DNA from 4 places in the Shinella sp. GW821-FHT10F02 genome. Region 3 is predicted to be linked to each of the others. Evidence: riboswitches for the same ligand, from Rfam matches in the RefSeq annotation. Region 3 holds a riboswitch; each other region holds the start of a gene.

Region 1 (4,204 bases), on a different contig from region 3:
GAAGCCCGGCAGGCTTTCCAGGTCGCTGTCGTCGATGATGGCGCGGCGTGTGACGGTTTCGCCCTGCAGCATGTCGTAGCGCTCGAAATCACGCTCGGCGATCTCGCGGGTCACCGCGGCAAAAACCTCGGGCGACAAAAAGTCTTCGATTTTCACGAAGCCGTTTTCGGCATATTGCCGGCGATATTCCGGGGCGACGAGCTTTTCCAGCTTGGTGCGGCGCCAGGCGGCCATGCGCATGGCGAGCGAGACGCGCTTCTCGTGCAATCCCTTGCGGTTCAGCCACTTGCTGCCGATGACGGGATTGTCGGCGAAGGATTTTGCGCCGGATGCGAGCTGGAGCGCGTAGAAAGGGCTCAACAAAACTGACGAAATCCGCATGTTCACCTGCCTGTGACGGGCCGGTCTTCCGCCAAACGGCGGCTGCGCGGCGACGGGCGCATAACCGGCTGTTGTATGTGCGCAGAGTGCTACACCAAGCCCCCGGCGAGATCAATTGCGGGCAGCTGGCAAAAAGATGAATACGCAACTCATATTTTCCGCCGCGCATTAATCACAAATGCGGGAGCACGTTGCGCTTCCCTTCATGCAGCCTATGATAGGATATGCTTATGCGGCCGGACCACGGCCCCGACAGTTTCACAGGATCGATGATTTGAAAGGTTTGACCCGCCTTCTGTTTGCCGTTGCGACCGGCTTGCCGCTCCTGTTTTCGGGCGGCACGGCGGCAGCGGCGGTGTGCGAGCAGATCCAGGCGGAGCTTGCGAACCTGCCCAAGGTGGTGGTGGATACGGCAAGCGCGCGCAAATATGCCGGCGCCATCGCCCGCCAGAACATCCAGTTGCGCAAGGCCAAGAGCGACCAGCGCCGGCTCGGCTGCTCCGGCGGCAGCATCATCGTCGTCGGCGGCGCCAATGCGGCGGCCTGCGACACGCTCTCCACGGTCATCGGCAAGATGGCGCGCAACCTCGACATCCTCGACAAGAAACGCCGCGAATTCGCCGGCGGCACCTCGTCGCAGGGCAAGCGCACCCGCCTGACCGCGCTGCTCGCAAGCAACGGCTGCAATGACGAGGCGAAGGTGGTGCCGATCGCGGCGACCGAAACGCTGCGCACGCTCGATGAAAAACGCACGCTCCCGCTCGGCACCACGCCGGAGGGCAGCGAGCGCCTGCAACTGCGCTCGCTCGGCGGCGGCTCCGGCCATGGCAACCTGCGCACCGTCTGCGTGCGCACCTGCGACGGCGGCTTCTTCCCGATCTCGTCGGGCGCAACCCCGCTCGATTTCCGCCGCGACCAGCAAGTCTGCGCGATGATGTGCCCTGAGACGCAGACCGAACTTTTCTACCAGTCGATGACCAGCGGCCAGGAGACCGACCAGATGACCTCGACGGTCACCGGCCGGCCCTATTACGAAATGCCGAACGCCTTCTCCTACCGCACGCGCGACCTCTCCAAGCCCGGCGCCTGCGGCTGCAATCTCTCGGCCTATTACCAGGAGATGATCAAGCGCGAGAAGGCGCTGAAGGGCAGCGAGACGGCGAGCACCGGCAGGGATGATGACGTGGAAGGTGGCTCGATCACCACCATCCACACGCTGCCGAAGAAGGACGAGACGCCGGCCAAGCTGCCGGTGAAGGTCGAGGAACGCGACTACGACCCCGCGAAGAGCAAGGTGCGCACGGTCGGCCCGGTCTTCCTGCCGGCCAACGAATCCGCCATCGATCTCGGCCGCCCGGCCGATGCCGGCGTCAACTAACGCCCGCGTCCGGCCAGCGCTCCTCGAACACCAGGTCCTCCAGCGGCAGGCGCTGCCGCCACCCCTTCACCGCAAGCTCCGGCTCGGCATAGAGGCGATCGACAAGGCCGACGCAAAGCCAGGCAACGATCTCGACATGCTCGGGAATGCCGAGGACGTTCCGGATGTCGCTGTCGTGGAAGATGCTGACCCAGCCGACGCCCACCCCTTCCGCCCGCGCCGCAAGCCAGAGGTTCTGCACAGCACAGACCGTGGAATAGACATCCATGCGCGGATTGTGCGTGCGCCCCAGAACGACGGTCCCGCCGCGCGTCGGGTCGCAGGTGACGCAGATCGACAGCGGCGCCTTCAGGATGCCTTCGAGCTTCAGGGCGCGATACTGCGCCTGACGGTCGGCGTCGAACATCGCCGCCGCTTCCGCGTTCGCCTTGAGGAAGGCGGCATGCACCGCGCGCCGGGTCGCCTCGCTGCGCACCAGCAAAAAATTCCACGGCTGCATGAAGCCGACCGAGGGCGCGCTATGGGCGGCGTGCAGCAGGCGCCCCACGAGATCGTCCGGCAAGGGATCGGGCAGAAACTGGTCGCGCACGTCGCGGCGCGTTTCGATGGCATGATAGACGGCGGCCTTGTCCTCGCTGGAAAAGGCGCCCGCCTGGACCAGACGGTCGCACGGTTCGGCTCGCATCGTCATCTCCCCAACAATGCGTAAAACCTTCCGCCGTCCGCGCGGTTCGGTCTATCTTGCCAGGCCGGTCTTCTGACTTCGGGTCACGCGGCCCGCACCTGCCTTCCCGGTTGAACAACCAGTGGCAAAAGCCTGAATCGATTCAAGCTTTTACGATGCGATCCATCCCCGTCACAGCGCTGGGCACGTTCCGGACTTGAGGCTCTTGCCCGCACCGGATTCCCGATTCTCCTGCGAAACGCAGGCACCTGACGGAAACGATATGCGCATGGCTTGGCGGCGCGATCAAGCCTGCCCGCGCCGCGCATCGGCCTGTCAGCGCCTCAAAGCGGCGCGACCGGATGCGGCGAGCCGTCATAGGCACCCCAGATCGACTGGTCGAAGCAGATCACCGAGCCCGTCATCAGGCCGGACTCCTCCGAAGACAGATAGGCACAGGCACGCGCCACCTCCGCCGGATCGACCAGCCGGCCGAAGGGCTGGCTTGCCGCCGCCTTCGCCAGCCAGTCATCGGCCGCACCGTGGAATTCACGCTGGATGCGGTCTTCGCCCTCCGAGGCCATCCAGCCGATATTGAGGCCGTTAACGCGGATGCGGTTGCGAAGCACGGCATAGGCCGTGTTCTTGGTCAGCGTCTCCAGCGCACCCTTGGAGGCGCAATAGGCGGAGATGAACGGCTGGCCGGCCTTGGCGGACATCGAGCCTATATTGACGATGGTGCCCTCGGTCTTCTCACGCCGCATCACCGAAATCGCCTCCTGCATCAGGAAGAAGGGTGCGCGCACATTGACCGCGAACATGCGGTCGAACAGTTCCGGGCTGGTATCGAGGATCGTGCCGCGGTCGGTGATGGCGGCGGCGTTCACCAGCGCATCGATGCGGCCGAAGGCCTTGTCGCAGGCAGCGATCACCGCGCGCGCATCCTCGACCTTTTCGAGGTCCGCCTGCACATAGAGCGTCTTGACGCCCGTCGCGCCTGAAATTTCCTGCGCCTTCGCCTCGCCCTTGGCGGCGTTGCGGCCGCAGATGACCAGCCCCGCCGCACCCCGCTCGGCAAAAAGCCGGGCGATCGTCGCACCCAGCCCCTGCGTTCCGCCCGTCACGACGGCGATCCTGCCGTCCAGCCGTGCTCCATTGCTCATTTGCGCGCCTCCCAGAAAGATGTGACTCAATCTCTCAAAGAGTGCATCCAGCCGCTTGTTCCGCAAGCATTTTCGGCATGGTCAGGCCGCGCGGGCCTCGCCGGCCTCGATGATCATCTCCTGGCCGATATGATCCGCATGGACGGCGCGGTTGCGGCCGGCGTTCTTGGCGGCATAGAGCGCGGCATCCGCCATCACCATCACGTCGTGCACGGAGCCGCCATGCTGCGGGAACTGCGCGATGCCGGCACTACCGCCGATGACGAGCAACTGGCCATCATAGGCGATGGGCACCTGCGTATCGCGCACGAGGCTGCCGGCAAGCTCCAGCAGCGCCTCGCAACTCCGCTCGCCCGTGAGCAGCACCGAGAATTCGTCGCCGCCAAGACGGGCGACGCAGCCCTGCTTGCCGATGCGATCGGAAAAACGCCGAGCCACGGCCTGCAACACGGCGTCGCCTGCGGCATGGCCATGCCGGTCGTTGACCGCCTTGAACTTGTCGAGGTCGAGCGCGAGGATGGCGAAGGGCTTGTTCTCGCCCTTGCGGATGGCGCGGCGCACCTCCTCGTCGAAACCGCTGCGGTTCTTCAGCCCCGTCAGCGTATCGTGCCGTGCGAG
Region 2 (4,204 bases), on a different contig from region 3:
AGGACGAAATGACCTTCGGGAATACGACATCCTCGATAGAAGCAACGACACGGCCCGGCCTTGCGGCCGGGCCACGCGTTGTTACTGCGCCGCCCGGCGCAGTTCGGCGGCGGCTGCCACCATGTTGACGAGGGCGGGCTTGACCTCCTCCCACTTGCGGGTCTTCAGGCCGCAATCCGGGTTGATCCAGAGCTGGCGATCCTGAAGGCGCTCGCGGGCGAGCGACAGGAGATCGGTCATCTCTTTCACCTCCGGCACCCGCGGCGAGTGGATGTCGTAGACGCCCGGGCCGATCTCGTTCGGATATTCGAAGTTCCGGAAGGCGTCGAGCAGTTCCATCTTCGAGCGCGACGTCTCGATGGAGATGACGTCGGCATCCATGGCGGCGATCGTGGAGATGATGTCGTTGAACTCCGAATAGCACATGTGGGTGTGGATCTGGGTGCCATCCGCCACGCCGCTTGCGCAAAGGCGGAAGCATTCGACGGCCCAGTCGAGATAATGCTGCCAGTCCTTGTGGCGGAGCGGCAGGCCTTCGCGAAGCGCCGCCTCGTCGATCTGGATCAGCTTCGCGCCGGCCTTTTCGAGATCGACCACCTCGTCGCGGATGGCGAGGGCGATCTGGCGGCATGTCGCGCTGCGGGCGATGTCGTCACGCACGAAGGACCAGTTGAGGATCGTCACCGGGCCGGTCAGCATGCCCTTCACCGGCTTGTCGGTGAGGGACTGCGAATAGTGCCACCAGCGCACCGTCATCGGGTTCGGCCGCGAGACGTCGCCGAAGATGATCGGCGGGCGGACATAGCGCGAGCCGTAGCTTTGCACCCAGGCATGCTGCGTGAAGGCGAAGCCGGACAGCTGCTCGCCGAAATATTGCACCATGTCGTTGCGCTCGAATTCGCCGTGCACGAGCACGTCGAGGCCGATCTCCTCCTGCCAGCGGATGGCGGTTTCCGTTTCCCTTTGCAGGAAGGCTTCGTAGTCCGCATAGCTCAGGGTGCCCTTGGCATGGGCGGAGCGCGCCTTGCGGACGTCGCTCGTCTGCGGGAACGAGCCGATCGTCGTCGTCGGGAACAGCGGCAGCGTGATCGCCTCCGACTGGATCCGGCGGCGTGCGTCGAAAGCGCTCGCGCGCGTCTTCATGCCCGCGTCGATGCCGGCAATGCGGCCCTGCACCAGAGGGTCGGTCACCTTCGGCGATGCGGCACGGGCGGCGATGGCCCGCGAGGCGTCGTCCAGGGCTTGCCGAACGGCATCCCTGCCCTGCGCCAGGCCCTTGCCGAGCGTGGCAAGCTCGCCGAGCTTCTGCGTCGCGAAGGCAAGCCAGGTCTTGAGGTCCGCGTCGAGCGCCGTTTCGAGATCGAGGTCGATCGGCACATGCAGCAGCGAGCACGAGGCGGCGATTTCGACCGCCCCGGCGCCGCGGGCGGACATGACCGGGGTTAGCCGGTCGAAGACGGATGCGAGGTCCGCCCGCCAGATGTTGCGCCCGTCGATCACGCCGAGCGACAGGACCTGATCCGCACGCACGGCCTGAGCGACCGCGTCGAGTTGCTCCGGCGCGCGCGCCAGATCCACATGAAGGCCGGCGACCGGCAGGGCGGCAACAGCCGAAAGATTGTCCGCCAGCGCGCCAAAATAGGTCGTCAGCATCAGCTTCAGTCCGGGCGCGGCCCTGGCGAAGCCTTCATAGGCGAGTTTGAAGGCATGACGCTCGCCCTCGGTGAGGTCGAGCGCGAGGATCGGTTCGTCGACCTGAACCCAGTCCGCGCCTGCCTCGGCCAAACGGCGGAACAGTTCCTCGTAGACCGGCAGAAGCCTTGCCAGGAGGTCAAACGGCTTGAAGGTGGATGGCCGCGCCTTCGCGAGCTTGAGGAAGGTGACCGGGCCGAGCACGACCGGGCGCGTGTGGATGCCGAGCGCCTTGGCCTCCAGGAAGTGGGCGACCGGCTTCTGCGTGGTGAGGCGGAAGGCCTGATCCTCGGAGACCTCAGGCACCATGTAGTGGTAGTTCGTGTCAAACCATTTGGTCATTTCGAGCGCGGGAACGCCGTGGCCGTGATGCGCATGGCCACAATCGGCAGGACCATCGCCCTGGCTACCGCGCGCCATGGCGAAATAGAGCGAAAGCGGCACGTCGCCGCCATCCCAGCCATAGGCGGCGGGAATGGCGCCGACCATCACGGCGGTATCCAGCACATGGTCGTAGAAGGAGAAATCGTTGGAGGGAATCCGCGTGATGCCCTGGTCGCGCTGAAGCGCCCAGTTTTCGGCGCGCAGCTTTTTCGCCGTTTCGAGGAGGTCGGTCTCCGTGAGCTTGCCGGACCAGAAGCCTTCGAGCGCGAACTTCAGTTCACGATGGCGGCCGATGCGCGGGAAGCCGAGGGAGGCGACCGGGAGAGTTTGTTTGGACATTGTCATACCCCATTGGTTTGTGGGGGCATGGGTTGAGCGGACGCGTGCAGGCTCTGCCGTTGCCGGCGAGATGCAGCAACCACCGGGACACCCCGCCCGTGGACGTTCTGTTGTCTTGGCAGGTCTCCTGGCTCACGGGTCGTCGCCGCTGTCCGTCTTCCCAAGGCTTTCGCCTCAGTGACATTGTTGGACAGCAACTCGCCGCTCACAGTTGCGGGGGCAGCCCCGGCTTTGCCGACGGATCGACGCACCGGATTCCCTCTTAGCCCTGGGACGGACGGACGACCCAGGGAACCACGACGACGCGACTTGGCGTGATATCGCCGGCAATGTCAAGACATATAAAGAAATCTTTATGTCTTTATTTGTCGCCCGGCTTAACGCAGCGTGCAGTCCTCGCCCATGATGTCATTGCAGCGTCGGGATGTGCGGGGTACATGCAAACCTCCCGTTACGGGAATCGACCTCCCGCGAATCCCGTGATGCAGAAGGAACAGTCGATGCCGATAGTGCCGCGCCGGGGACCGATTGCCCTTGCCTACCGTGTCCTCGTCCTGCCGGGCGTCATCGCCTATCTCTTCGCCGTCAGCATCGTCGTGCTTGCCGGGGACCGGTTCTGGCTTGTTGACCTGCTGACCTTTGCCTGGCCCTATATCGTCGCCACCGGCGCGCTGCTCGTCGTTGCGGCCGTCGTGACGCGGCGCCTGAAGGCGATCGTGATCGCGCTTGCCGGGCTCGCCATCGCCCTCATACCGGCGGCCGACGTGCCGACTGCGCGCGCCTCTGCCGCGACGAGCGGCCTGAAGGTGCTGACCGCCAATCTCTACGTGCGCAACCGCGAGGACCCGGCTGTCTTCATCGACCTGCTGCGCCGGGAAAAGCCCGACATCGTCGTGCTGGAGGAGACGACGGCACGCTGGGAGCAGGCGCTTTCCGCCTCAGGCCTGTTCGCCTATGAAAGCAGCGTCGACACCCGCATCCGCGACAGCCTGAAGGTTTTCTCCACGCTGCCGATCCGGGCGGAGACCGAGCTGAAGCGCGCCTTCACCGAGGAGCGCGCCTACAAGCAGCCGCTCCGCCTCGAGCTCGACATGGGCGGCAAGCCGATCTTCCTCTATGCCTTCCACCCGGAGACGCCGCGCCGGCTCTGGCAATGGCGCGACCGCAACGACTATCTCTCGGCCGCCGCCGACGCCGTGAAGGGCGATCTCGAAAAAGCGCCGGTCATCGTCGCCGGCGACTGGAACACGCCGACCTGGTCGCCCTTCTTCCGCAATTTTTTAAAGCAGGCCGGCCTTGCCTCCACGGCGGGCGGCTGGTTGCAGCCCGTCACGCGCTTCAGCCTGAAACTCGATGCGCTTGCCTATATCGGCGCCTCGATCGACCATGTCGCCGTCTCGCCGGATATTTCCGTGCGCGCGCGCCGCGTCGGCCCGTCTTTCGGCTCGAACCACCTGCCCGTCATTGCCGAACTCACCCTGCCTGAGACCTGATGGCCTCTCGTCTCGACGGGAAAATGCCCTATCTTGGAAGAAAGCAACACGGGAGATGACGATGCCGACCGAGAAGGACAGCCCGAAGACCTCGCTGGAAGCCGAGCGCGCCCGGCAGAAGGACAAGGATGCCAAGACCGAGCAGGACGATTATCTGGAAGAGGCGCTCGAAGAGACCTTTCCGGCAAGCGACCCGATCGCGCCCGGCGACGTGAAGGACCACGCGAAGTGAGGCAGCGATGAGCGCCCGCTTCCTGTTCACCGGCCCGGAGAACGCCCCGACCACCGTGCTTCTC
Region 3 (4,204 bases):
CGTCGTGGTTCCCCACCCGGCGCTCGCCAGATAGGTCGCGATCGTTGACGTGAAATTTCCGGAATTCGAGAAGATCGCGATGCTGCCTTTGACCAGGGTCAGTTCAGGGTCATCCCCGCCCAAGGCACCGCCAATTCGCACTCGGTTCCAACTGTCCGCAACACCCAGGCTATTTGCTCCAAAAACGTCGACCTGATGCGCCTGGGCAATGGCCCGGATCTCTCTTGAGTCATGGACCGATACCTTTTCGGTCACAATGACGATCTTCTTGAGATCCGGATTAACGCGCACGAGCTCAGCCACGCCGTCGCGGACAGCGGACGGCGGAAGATAGACAACTCCCGTATCGAATGCGTGCCCCGCGGCCAATCCCTGACGCACATCGTTGAACACCGGAATGTCTCCAATCTCGGTCTTCAAGACCGTGCCAGACCTCCCGGGTGACGTTCCGAAGACAATGCCGCCGCCGGAGAAGACATGGCTAACCGGGGTAACGAGGCGGGACTCCTGCCCGAGGATGTTCAGGACGCACACGCGATCTTGCCGTGTTGCAATTTCGTCCAACTGCCGCACCCCGACGAAATGATGAAACGGTCCGCGCCGCAGCGCGTGCGAGTTCTGCCGTCGATCCATAGGCCAATCCTGCTTCTTGAGATTAGGGAGCGGAAATTCCGGTCGCGAGGTTTCTTGAAATGGCTTCGCGGCCGCCAGTCCTCATCCACGTGTTTGCACACTGCGCGAAATCAACGACTTCACTGAGGGCACTGTCGAAACCGAAGAATCGGTATGGCACGCCAAGCGCATCGAGTGCTTCGGCGAAAGCCCCCATTCCCCGGACAAGATTTGGTCCGCCCCTCCCCACGACGACAAAAAGAGGCGTAGGTCCCGCGCGCGAGAAATGCTCGCGCAGCGCGTCGGCAATCGCACTGAATGTTGTGAAGATATCGGTGTTGTTGGATCGTCCCCCAATCACCAGAAGAACGTTTGCCCTTGAGAGCCAGTGACGAAAACAAATGCTCGCCACGTTCCTCATTTTCTCATACGGAGGATTTCCACCGAAGTCGGTGGAAATTATCGCGTCCTCACCAAGCATCTCGGTTACCAGAGCATTTGCGCCACCACCGAAAGTCGGCGCCAGGATCGTCCCGTTCGGATTGACCACAAAGACGTCGCTTTGCCCCTGGTGCGTCCTGAGCGCATTGATTTCCATTTCGAAATCAGAGCGCTCGACACTAAACAGGTGTTCGGGAAGGTTAAGGCGAGCCACACGGGGATCGTCTCGATCAAACGCGCATTTGAAGTCGCACGCGACGGGCACGAGACGCCCGCCTTCTCCACGAAGAAGGCGTATCGGGTTTATTTCCAGGGTCGAAACGCCGTAGTTCCGAAACAGCTCCCAAAGCCTGGGTAGCGCCTGCACCAGGGGTGAAATGATCTCCGGTGGCGCGCCAAGATCTGCAAGCGCATTCGCTATGACGAAGGCCTTGAGGCCCGTCAGTGCATCAAACGGTATCTCCGCCACCTGGTCATGCGGCAGTTGCTCAATGTCCACGCCGCCGCAGTGGCTGATCGTGACGGTCGGCGCCCGGAATTTCGTGCTGTCGGAAATTGAGAAATATATCTCATGCTCGGAGGGGACATAGGCTTCGTACGTGACCCCATTTGCCTTTACCGAGATCGTTTCGTTCGAGTGCTCCGCAAAGTAGAGGCGTTCTTTCTGTGCGAGCGCAGTCTTCAGGTCGTAGGCGCGGGCCACCAGATTGGCCTTGCCCTTCTTGCCGATAGCGGCACCAAAAACGGGCTTCACGAAAACCGAGCCATGAGCCTCGATCATGGACTTGATTTCACTTTCATCAGCACTCGGCCCCAGCAATGGCGCGTGTTCGAAGCCGACAAGCTTCAACAAGGCCGACCCGTAAAGAAGTCCAGCGATCTGCATTGCATCTCCTCGGTGGAAGCGTGGCGAAAGGATTCTTGGTTGGCTAGAGTTAGCATACGAACGTTCGTTCATAAAATGGTACTTGTCAAGACATCTCCCGGTCCATTCTGCAACGCTGCCCCGTTCCTCTCGCCGAAGGCAAGCATCGGGATTTCTATCTGGGAACGTTTTCGTCGGACGTCGAGCGTTCACTGAAGCTTGCCGGCTATACAAGAAGCGACAGCAGGCGAAGTCGCATCGCCGCTCGCCTTCAACGCCTCATCCATCAATGCTCTCTCTCCAAGTCTCCGTTCAGGCAGGGCCGGCGATTTGAAAATGCCCTGAAGCCCTTCGTTGTCCGGTTGACAGCCCAGCCCGAGACTGTAGGTTCACCGCGTCATGGTTCTCCTGCCTCTGGCAGGAGCTAAGAGGGAATCCGGTGCAAGACCGGAGCTGTCCCGCAACTGTAAGCGGTGAGCCTTTCATCCACTTTGTCACTGGCAGCAATGCCGGGAAGACGGGCGGAGGGCTTGGACCCGCAAGCCAGGAGACCTGCCTGACATTCGATAATTCCGTGGTCGGGGTGTGCCACAGGAATGATGGTCGCTGTCGGCAGATGCCGGGGTCGACCGTCATTTTCAATGCAGCCCCGTGAAACGAGGCAGCGTTGACGACCGACGACACTCCACTTCCCGCGCCGCCGTCCGCGCACGATGCCGTGCTGCTGCTGGCCAAGTCCGCCTTCGCCGCTGCGCCGCACCAGGACATGCAGCGCCTCGCCACGCTTTCCGAGGGTCTCGGCGGCGCTCCGGTCGTGCGTTTCGCCTTCACCGAGCAGGGCACGCCCTCTTTGCGAGAGGCGCTGGCTGGCCTCGTCGACACGAAGGTCGGCAGCGTTCTTCTCATTCCGCTCATGCTGCCGATGGAGCCGAGTTTTTACAACTGGCTGACGAAAACATTGAAACGCTGGCGCGCGGTCGATCCTCGGCCCTGGCCGGCCCTGTCGATTGCCGCGAGCCCGACATCGAGCACGCTGATGGCGCAGCTCATAAAAGACCTCGCTGCGACATCACAGGACCTGGACCTCTCGCCGCCCGCCCGGCCGGCAGCAGAAGGTTCGCTCGTGCCCGCGCATAAGCGCCGCGTCCTGGTCTGCCAGGGCGGCCCGTGCAATTCGGCCGGCGCGGATGCCATCTGGGGTCACCTGCGCAACGAGCAGGAACGGCAGAAGCTGCGCGTGACCGGTGATGGTGTCATGACTGCCAAATCCACCTGTCTCGGCCCCTGCAACCTCGCGCCCGTCCTCCAGGTCTTCCCGGAAGGGACCTATTACGGCGGCGTCACCGAGGAGGCTGTCGACCGGATCATCGCCGACCATCTTCTCGGCGGCCGGGTCGTCGAGGACTTCGCCTATCACCCGACCGGCCGCAAGCAGCGGCTTCGCCATCTTCCCGAACAGAACTGAAGGAGAGACCATGTCGTTCAAAATCCTTTCGCCCCTGGCTGCGGCCTGGCTCGCCGCGCTCGCCATCGGCGGCCCGAGCCCGGCACTCGCCGGCGAGCCCTTGCATGTCGGTGCCACCTACATCACGAGCGGGCTGGATCCGGCCAAGGGCTCGAATGGCTGGGCGCTCGTCAGCCATGGCGTCGGCGAAAATCTCTTCACCGTCGATAAGGACGGCAAGCTGGTGCCGGCGCTTGCGGATAAGGCCGAACGCACGGGCGATCTCACCTGGACCGTGACTTTGAAACCTGGCCGGCTGTTTTCCGACGGCTCGCCGGTGACGGCGGACGCACTCGCCGCCGGCTTCGGCCATACCTTCGCTACCAACAAGGCGGCGCTCGCGACAGGCGGCAAGCTGACCTTCGAAGCGGCCGACGATCTGACGCTCAAAATCACGACGGAAAAGCCGGTCTCCTTCCTCCAGGCGCTCTTCGCCGAATGGCCGCTCATCGCCTACAAGCCCGCCGGCGACGGCGCTGCCGTCTTTACCGGTCCCTACCGGATCGCAGATTTCAAGGCGGATACATCTCTGACGCTGGAACCGAACGCCCATTTCACAGGCGCCGAGACCCGCTCGTCAGTCGATTTCCGTCGATTCGGTGACGCCCAGAGCATGACGCTCGCGCTGGAGTCGGGCGAGCTCGACCTCGCCTTCGGCCTGCCCTCTGAGGTGGTGAGCCGGCTGAGGGCCAATCCCGACCTGACGATCAAGTCCTTCCCGGTCGGCTACCAATATCTCGCCTTCCTCAACACGGGCCGGCCGGCACTGGCCGATGTGAAGG
Region 4 (4,204 bases), on a different contig from region 3:
TTCGATTATCGGGCAGGCGTCGACGTGGCGCTGGATGGTGTGGCGGCGGAGCTGGAGGCCGTTCTCGACCCGGCCTGGCTCGACCGCCTTTTAGGCAGCGCTGATTAAATCGCGCCCCTGAAACGTTCAGCCATCGGGTTCCTGTGACGACCGGCCTGCCGCACCAAAGTTGCGCCAGAATTCGGTGCGAGGACAGATGGAAATCCGCCCGGTTGCCGGGCGCAGCGCCTTCGAAAGGGTGAGACGACTATGGGTTCTGGACCTCTCGCACGATCCGTTCTGGTGAGGATCGGCCTTGCAAGCCTCGTCGGGCTGACGCTCGCAGGCCAGCCGGCAATCGCCTTCGCCCAGGCCACAACCGGCAAGGAAGCCGGAAGTGCCGGAAAACGCTGGGAAGAGGAATTTTCGCTCTGGCAAAAGGTTTCTGCCGGCAGCGACCTCACGCAGTACGAAACCTATCTGAAACAATATCCGAACGGCACCTTCGCCTCGATGGCGCGCCTGCGCATCGCCGAATTGCAGGCCGCCGCCAAGGTGAAGCAGGCGAGCGGCACCTCCACCGAGCAGGCCGAGGCGGACGCCAAGGCCAAGGCGGAACAGGCGGCCGCTGCCGAAAAGGCCAAGGCGGAAGAGCAGGCGGCTGCGGAAAAGGCCAAGGCCGAGGAAGAAGCCCGGAAAACCGCGGAAGCCGAGAAGGCCAAGGCCGATGCGGAAGCGGCGCGCCTGAAGGCGGAGGCCGAGACGAAGAAGGCTGAAGAAGAGGCACAGAAGGCCGCCGAGGCCGAGAAAGCCAAGGCGGAGGCCGAAACGGCACGCCTGAAGGCCGAAGCCGAAGCCAAGAAGGCTGAAGAGGAAGCGCAGAAGGCTGCCGAGGCGGAGAAGGCCAAGGCTGCGGAAGAAGCCCGCCTGAAGGCGGAAGCCGAGGCGAAGAAGGCGGAAGAAGAAACCGCCGCCCGTGCGCTGGCCGCGGAAAAGGCCGCCGCCGAGGAGAAGGCAAAGGCGGAAGCCGCGGCCGCGGAAAAAGCCCGCACCGAAGAGGACGCCCGCCTGAAGGCGGAAGCGGAACAGAAGGAAGCGGCTGCACGCAAGCTGGCCGATGAACAGGCCGCCGAGGCCGAGCGCCTCAAGGCAGAGGCCCAGGCGGCTGCGGACAAGGCGAAGGCGGAAGAAACGGCGCGCCTGAAGGCCGAAGCCGAACGCCAGAAGGCCGAAGAGGCCGCGGCCGAGCAGAAGGCGCGGGCCGAAGAAGAAGCCGCCGCCCGTCGCGAGGCCGAGGCCAAGCGCATCGAAACCGAGAAGGCCGCCGCCGAAGAAAAGGCGCGCATCCAGGAAGAGGCCGCTGCCGCGCGCAAGCTCGCGGAAGAGAAGGCGGCCGAAGTGGAGAAACTGAAGGCCGAAGCAGCACGCGCTGCGGCGGATGCCGAAGCCAAGGCAGCGGAAGCCGCCCGCTTTGCCGAAGAAGCTGAAAAACGCGCCGAAGAGGCTGCGCAAGCCGCAAAGCAGGCGGACACCGACAATGCCGAAACCGACGGGGCCGACACCGGCGAAGCAGCGACCGCCACCCGCGAAACCGAGACGCAGGATGCCGAGCGCAAGGACCGCGGCCTCGCCATCGAGCGGGCAGACGACGCGAAGAAGCGCGAGGAAGAGACCTTCGAGAAGGCCGTGCTCGGCGGCACGCAGGAATCCTTCCAGGCTTATCTCGACGAATATCCGAATGGTCGTTTCGTCGGGGATGCCCGCGAACGGCTCGCAGCGCTGGCCGATACCAAGCGCGAGGAGGCGGTGACGCCGAAGCAGGAAACCGAGACGGCCATCATCGACACCGAGCGCCAGGCCGTCGAGGAGCGGCCGATCGTCGATGCCCGCGAGGCCTACATGGATCGGTCGCTTCGCGTGCAGGCCCAGCGTTTCCTGAGCGCGCTCGGCTACAATACCTACGGCGTCGACGGCGTCTTCGGTCCGCGCACCCGCTCGGCGATCGCCGCCTGGCAGGGTTCCTCCGGCTATCGCGCCGATGGCTACCTGTCGCGTCCGCAATACCGCGCGCTGCGCCAGGCTGCGCAATATGCCGAGGCCCGGCAGAACCGCCAGCGCCGCTACCAGCAGGACTACGACGTGCTCGAAGGCCCGGTCGACGGATACTACGAAGAGCGCGAGTACCGCGGCGACAGCTACTACAACGATGGCGGCGGTCTGGTGATCATTCCGGGCTATTGAGATGCCAACGGCGGTTTCAGCACAGGCGATGGCGCTGCCGATCGATTGACTTGCGCGATGCGGAAGCATAATCATCCGGATTATTGGATGGTTCCCGGATCCGGAAACGGATCGGGGAGTAAATGGGAATGTGACGCGGCGGACCCAAATAGGGCGCTGCAATCACGGCCGACCCCGCGACTGTAGAGTGGCGAGGGACGTTCATCCGGAGGGCAGGATCTGTGTGCGGGACGAAGCAATGGTGCTTCAGGCCGTGCCTGGGAAAACCAGCCGGAAAAGCCACTGGGTGGCATTGCGATAAGCCGGGGCCGGACGCCTCTTAGTCTACGAATCGTCCACCCTTTTGCGATGCGTCTACCCGGGAAGGTGAGAATGTTCCGCAGGCGTTGAAAAACGCCGGACGCCGCGAGCCAGGAGACCTGCCAGCCGATGAGGGCATTTCGCCCGACCTGGGGAGGGGCTTCCCCAACGCCTGCACGGAGGTTGTCATGGCTGTTTCTTCAACGTCTTCTGTTACCCTTTCCGCAAACGACCGCCTTGTTGCCGGCGTTTTCGCGCTTCTGATCGGCGCCTTCCTGGTGTTCGGCGCGGGCCTCGCGAATTCGGCCGTGCTGCACGACACGGCGCACGACACCCGTCACTCCTACGGCTTTCCCTGCCACTAAGGAGTTTTTGACATGATCGTTCGTTATCTCCTGGCCGCCTTGGTGGCCGGGCTGTTCTCCGGCGTGCTGATGACAGCCGCCCAGGAGGCGCGAGTCGTGCCGCTCATTCTCCATGCGGAGGAATTCGAGGGCGGCGGCGAAACCGCGCCGGCCACCGAAGGCACCACGCCCTCCACCGATGGCGCCACGCAAACGCAGGAGCATTCGTCGCTCGGCGCCGTCCTTCTGGATGTGGCTTCGTCCTTCTCGCCGATCTCCGTTGCCTACGCCCATGAGGGCGAAGAGCACGAGGAGGGCGGCATCATGTTCGGCATGAGCCGGTTCTCCGGCACGCTGCTCGCAAACCTGGTGACCGGCTCGGGCTTTGCCCTGCTGCTCGCCGGCTTCAGCCTCGTTTCCGGCCATCCGATCACGGTGGCGAACGGCGCGCTGTGGGGTGCTGCCGGCTGGCTTGCCGTGCACATGCTGCCGGCCATCGGCCTGCCGCCTGAGCTTCCGGGCTTCCCGGCCGCCGATCTCGGCGATCGTCAGGTCTGGTGGGTCGCGACCATCGTGCTTTCGGCCGCAGGGCTCTACCTGCTCTTCCTCAAGGACGGCATCGTCGCCAAGATTGCCGGCATCGTGCTGATTGCGGCGCCGCAGGTCTACGGCGCGCCGCAGCCGGGCGACATTTCCAGCAATGTTCCGGCCGTTCTCGGCGCGGAGTTCGCCGTCGCGGCGCTGGCCACGACGCTGTTCTTCTGGATCGTGCTCGGCCTCTCGCTGGGTTTTGCCAACGAGAAGATCGCCAAGGCCGCCTGATATGGCACAGACATCGCCCGGAGCCGTCCTGGTTCTGGGCGGTGCGCGTTCCGGAAAATCCGCTTTTGCCGAAAGGCTGGTCGCCGAGACCGGCCTTTCGCGTCATTACATTGCCACCGGCCGAGCGTGGGACGACGAGATGCGCCAGCGCATCGCCAAACACCGCGAGGATCGCGGCGAGGGATGGGAAACCCATGAAGAGCCGCTTGCGCTCGCCGCGCGCATAAAAGATGTCGCGCGCGAGGATCGGGCGGTGCTCGTCGATTGCCTGACGCTCTGGGTCACCAACCTGATGCTGGAGGAGCGCGACATGGCCGCGGAATTTGCCGGCCTCGCGGATGCGATCGAGGGCGCGCCGGGCCGGCTGGTCTTCGTCTCCAACGAGGTCGGCCTCGGCATCGTGCCGGAAAACCGCATGGCGCGCGAATTCCGCGACCATGCCGGGCGGCTGCATCAGCAGATCGCCGCCCTCGTGCCAGAAGTCTATTTCGTCGCGGCCGGACTGCCGCTGAAAATGA

What was found. A riboswitch is a leader RNA that binds a small molecule or an ion and turns the genes downstream of it on or off. The one in region 3 is predicted to bind cobalamin.
Region 1: another riboswitch for cobalamin. It lies ahead of bluB (5,6-dimethylbenzimidazole synthase); the one in region 3 lies ahead of AC1RWL_RS31985 ((2Fe-2S) ferredoxin domain-containing protein).
Region 2: another riboswitch for cobalamin. It lies ahead of metE (5-methyltetrahydropteroyltriglutamate--homocysteine S-methyltransferase); the one in region 3 lies ahead of AC1RWL_RS31985 ((2Fe-2S) ferredoxin domain-containing protein).
Region 4: another riboswitch for cobalamin. It lies ahead of AC1RWL_RS11540 (CbtB domain-containing protein); the one in region 3 lies ahead of AC1RWL_RS31985 ((2Fe-2S) ferredoxin domain-containing protein).

Annotation. Positions count from the first base shown of each region.
Region 1 covers NZ_JBXASL010000003.1:504,409-508,612, reverse strand. Annotated here, with positions in the region: gene AC1RWL_RS12240 (phytanoyl-CoA dioxygenase family protein) at 1-360, opposite strand, end outside; gene AC1RWL_RS12235 (DUF2865 domain-containing protein) at 656-1,759, shown strand; gene bluB (5,6-dimethylbenzimidazole synthase) at 1,752-2,444, opposite strand; cobalamin riboswitch at 2,490-2,711, opposite strand; gene AC1RWL_RS12225 (SDR family oxidoreductase) at 2,768-3,586, opposite strand; gene AC1RWL_RS12220 (diguanylate cyclase domain-containing protein) at 3,668-4,204, opposite strand, start outside.
Region 2 covers NZ_JBXASL010000006.1:268,387-272,590, reverse strand. Annotated here, with positions in the region: gene metE (5-methyltetrahydropteroyltriglutamate--homocysteine S-methyltransferase) at 82-2,415, opposite strand; cobalamin riboswitch at 2,516-2,729, opposite strand; gene AC1RWL_RS20075 (endonuclease/exonuclease/phosphatase family protein) at 2,898-3,908, shown strand; gene AC1RWL_RS20070 (hypothetical protein) at 3,964-4,140, shown strand; gene AC1RWL_RS20065 (alpha/beta hydrolase family protein) at 4,148-4,204, shown strand, end outside.
Region 3 covers NZ_JBXASL010000019.1:3,830-8,033, reverse strand. Annotated here, with positions in the region: gene AC1RWL_RS31995 (CoA-binding protein) at 1-633, opposite strand, end outside; gene AC1RWL_RS31990 (ATP citrate lyase citrate-binding domain-containing protein) at 656-1,939, opposite strand; cobalamin riboswitch at 2,301-2,492, shown strand; gene AC1RWL_RS31985 ((2Fe-2S) ferredoxin domain-containing protein) at 2,586-3,383, shown strand; gene AC1RWL_RS31980 (ABC transporter substrate-binding protein) at 3,394-4,204, shown strand, end outside.
Region 4 covers NZ_JBXASL010000003.1:361,770-365,973, forward strand. Annotated here, with positions in the region: gene AC1RWL_RS11530 (cobyric acid synthase) at 1-108, shown strand, start outside; gene AC1RWL_RS11535 (peptidoglycan-binding domain-containing protein) at 250-2,220, shown strand; cobalamin riboswitch at 2,292-2,661, shown strand; gene AC1RWL_RS11540 (CbtB domain-containing protein) at 2,709-2,885, shown strand; gene AC1RWL_RS11545 (CbtA family protein) at 2,898-3,686, shown strand; gene cobU (bifunctional adenosylcobinamide kinase/adenosylcobinamide-phosphate guanylyltransferase) at 3,688-4,204, shown strand, end outside.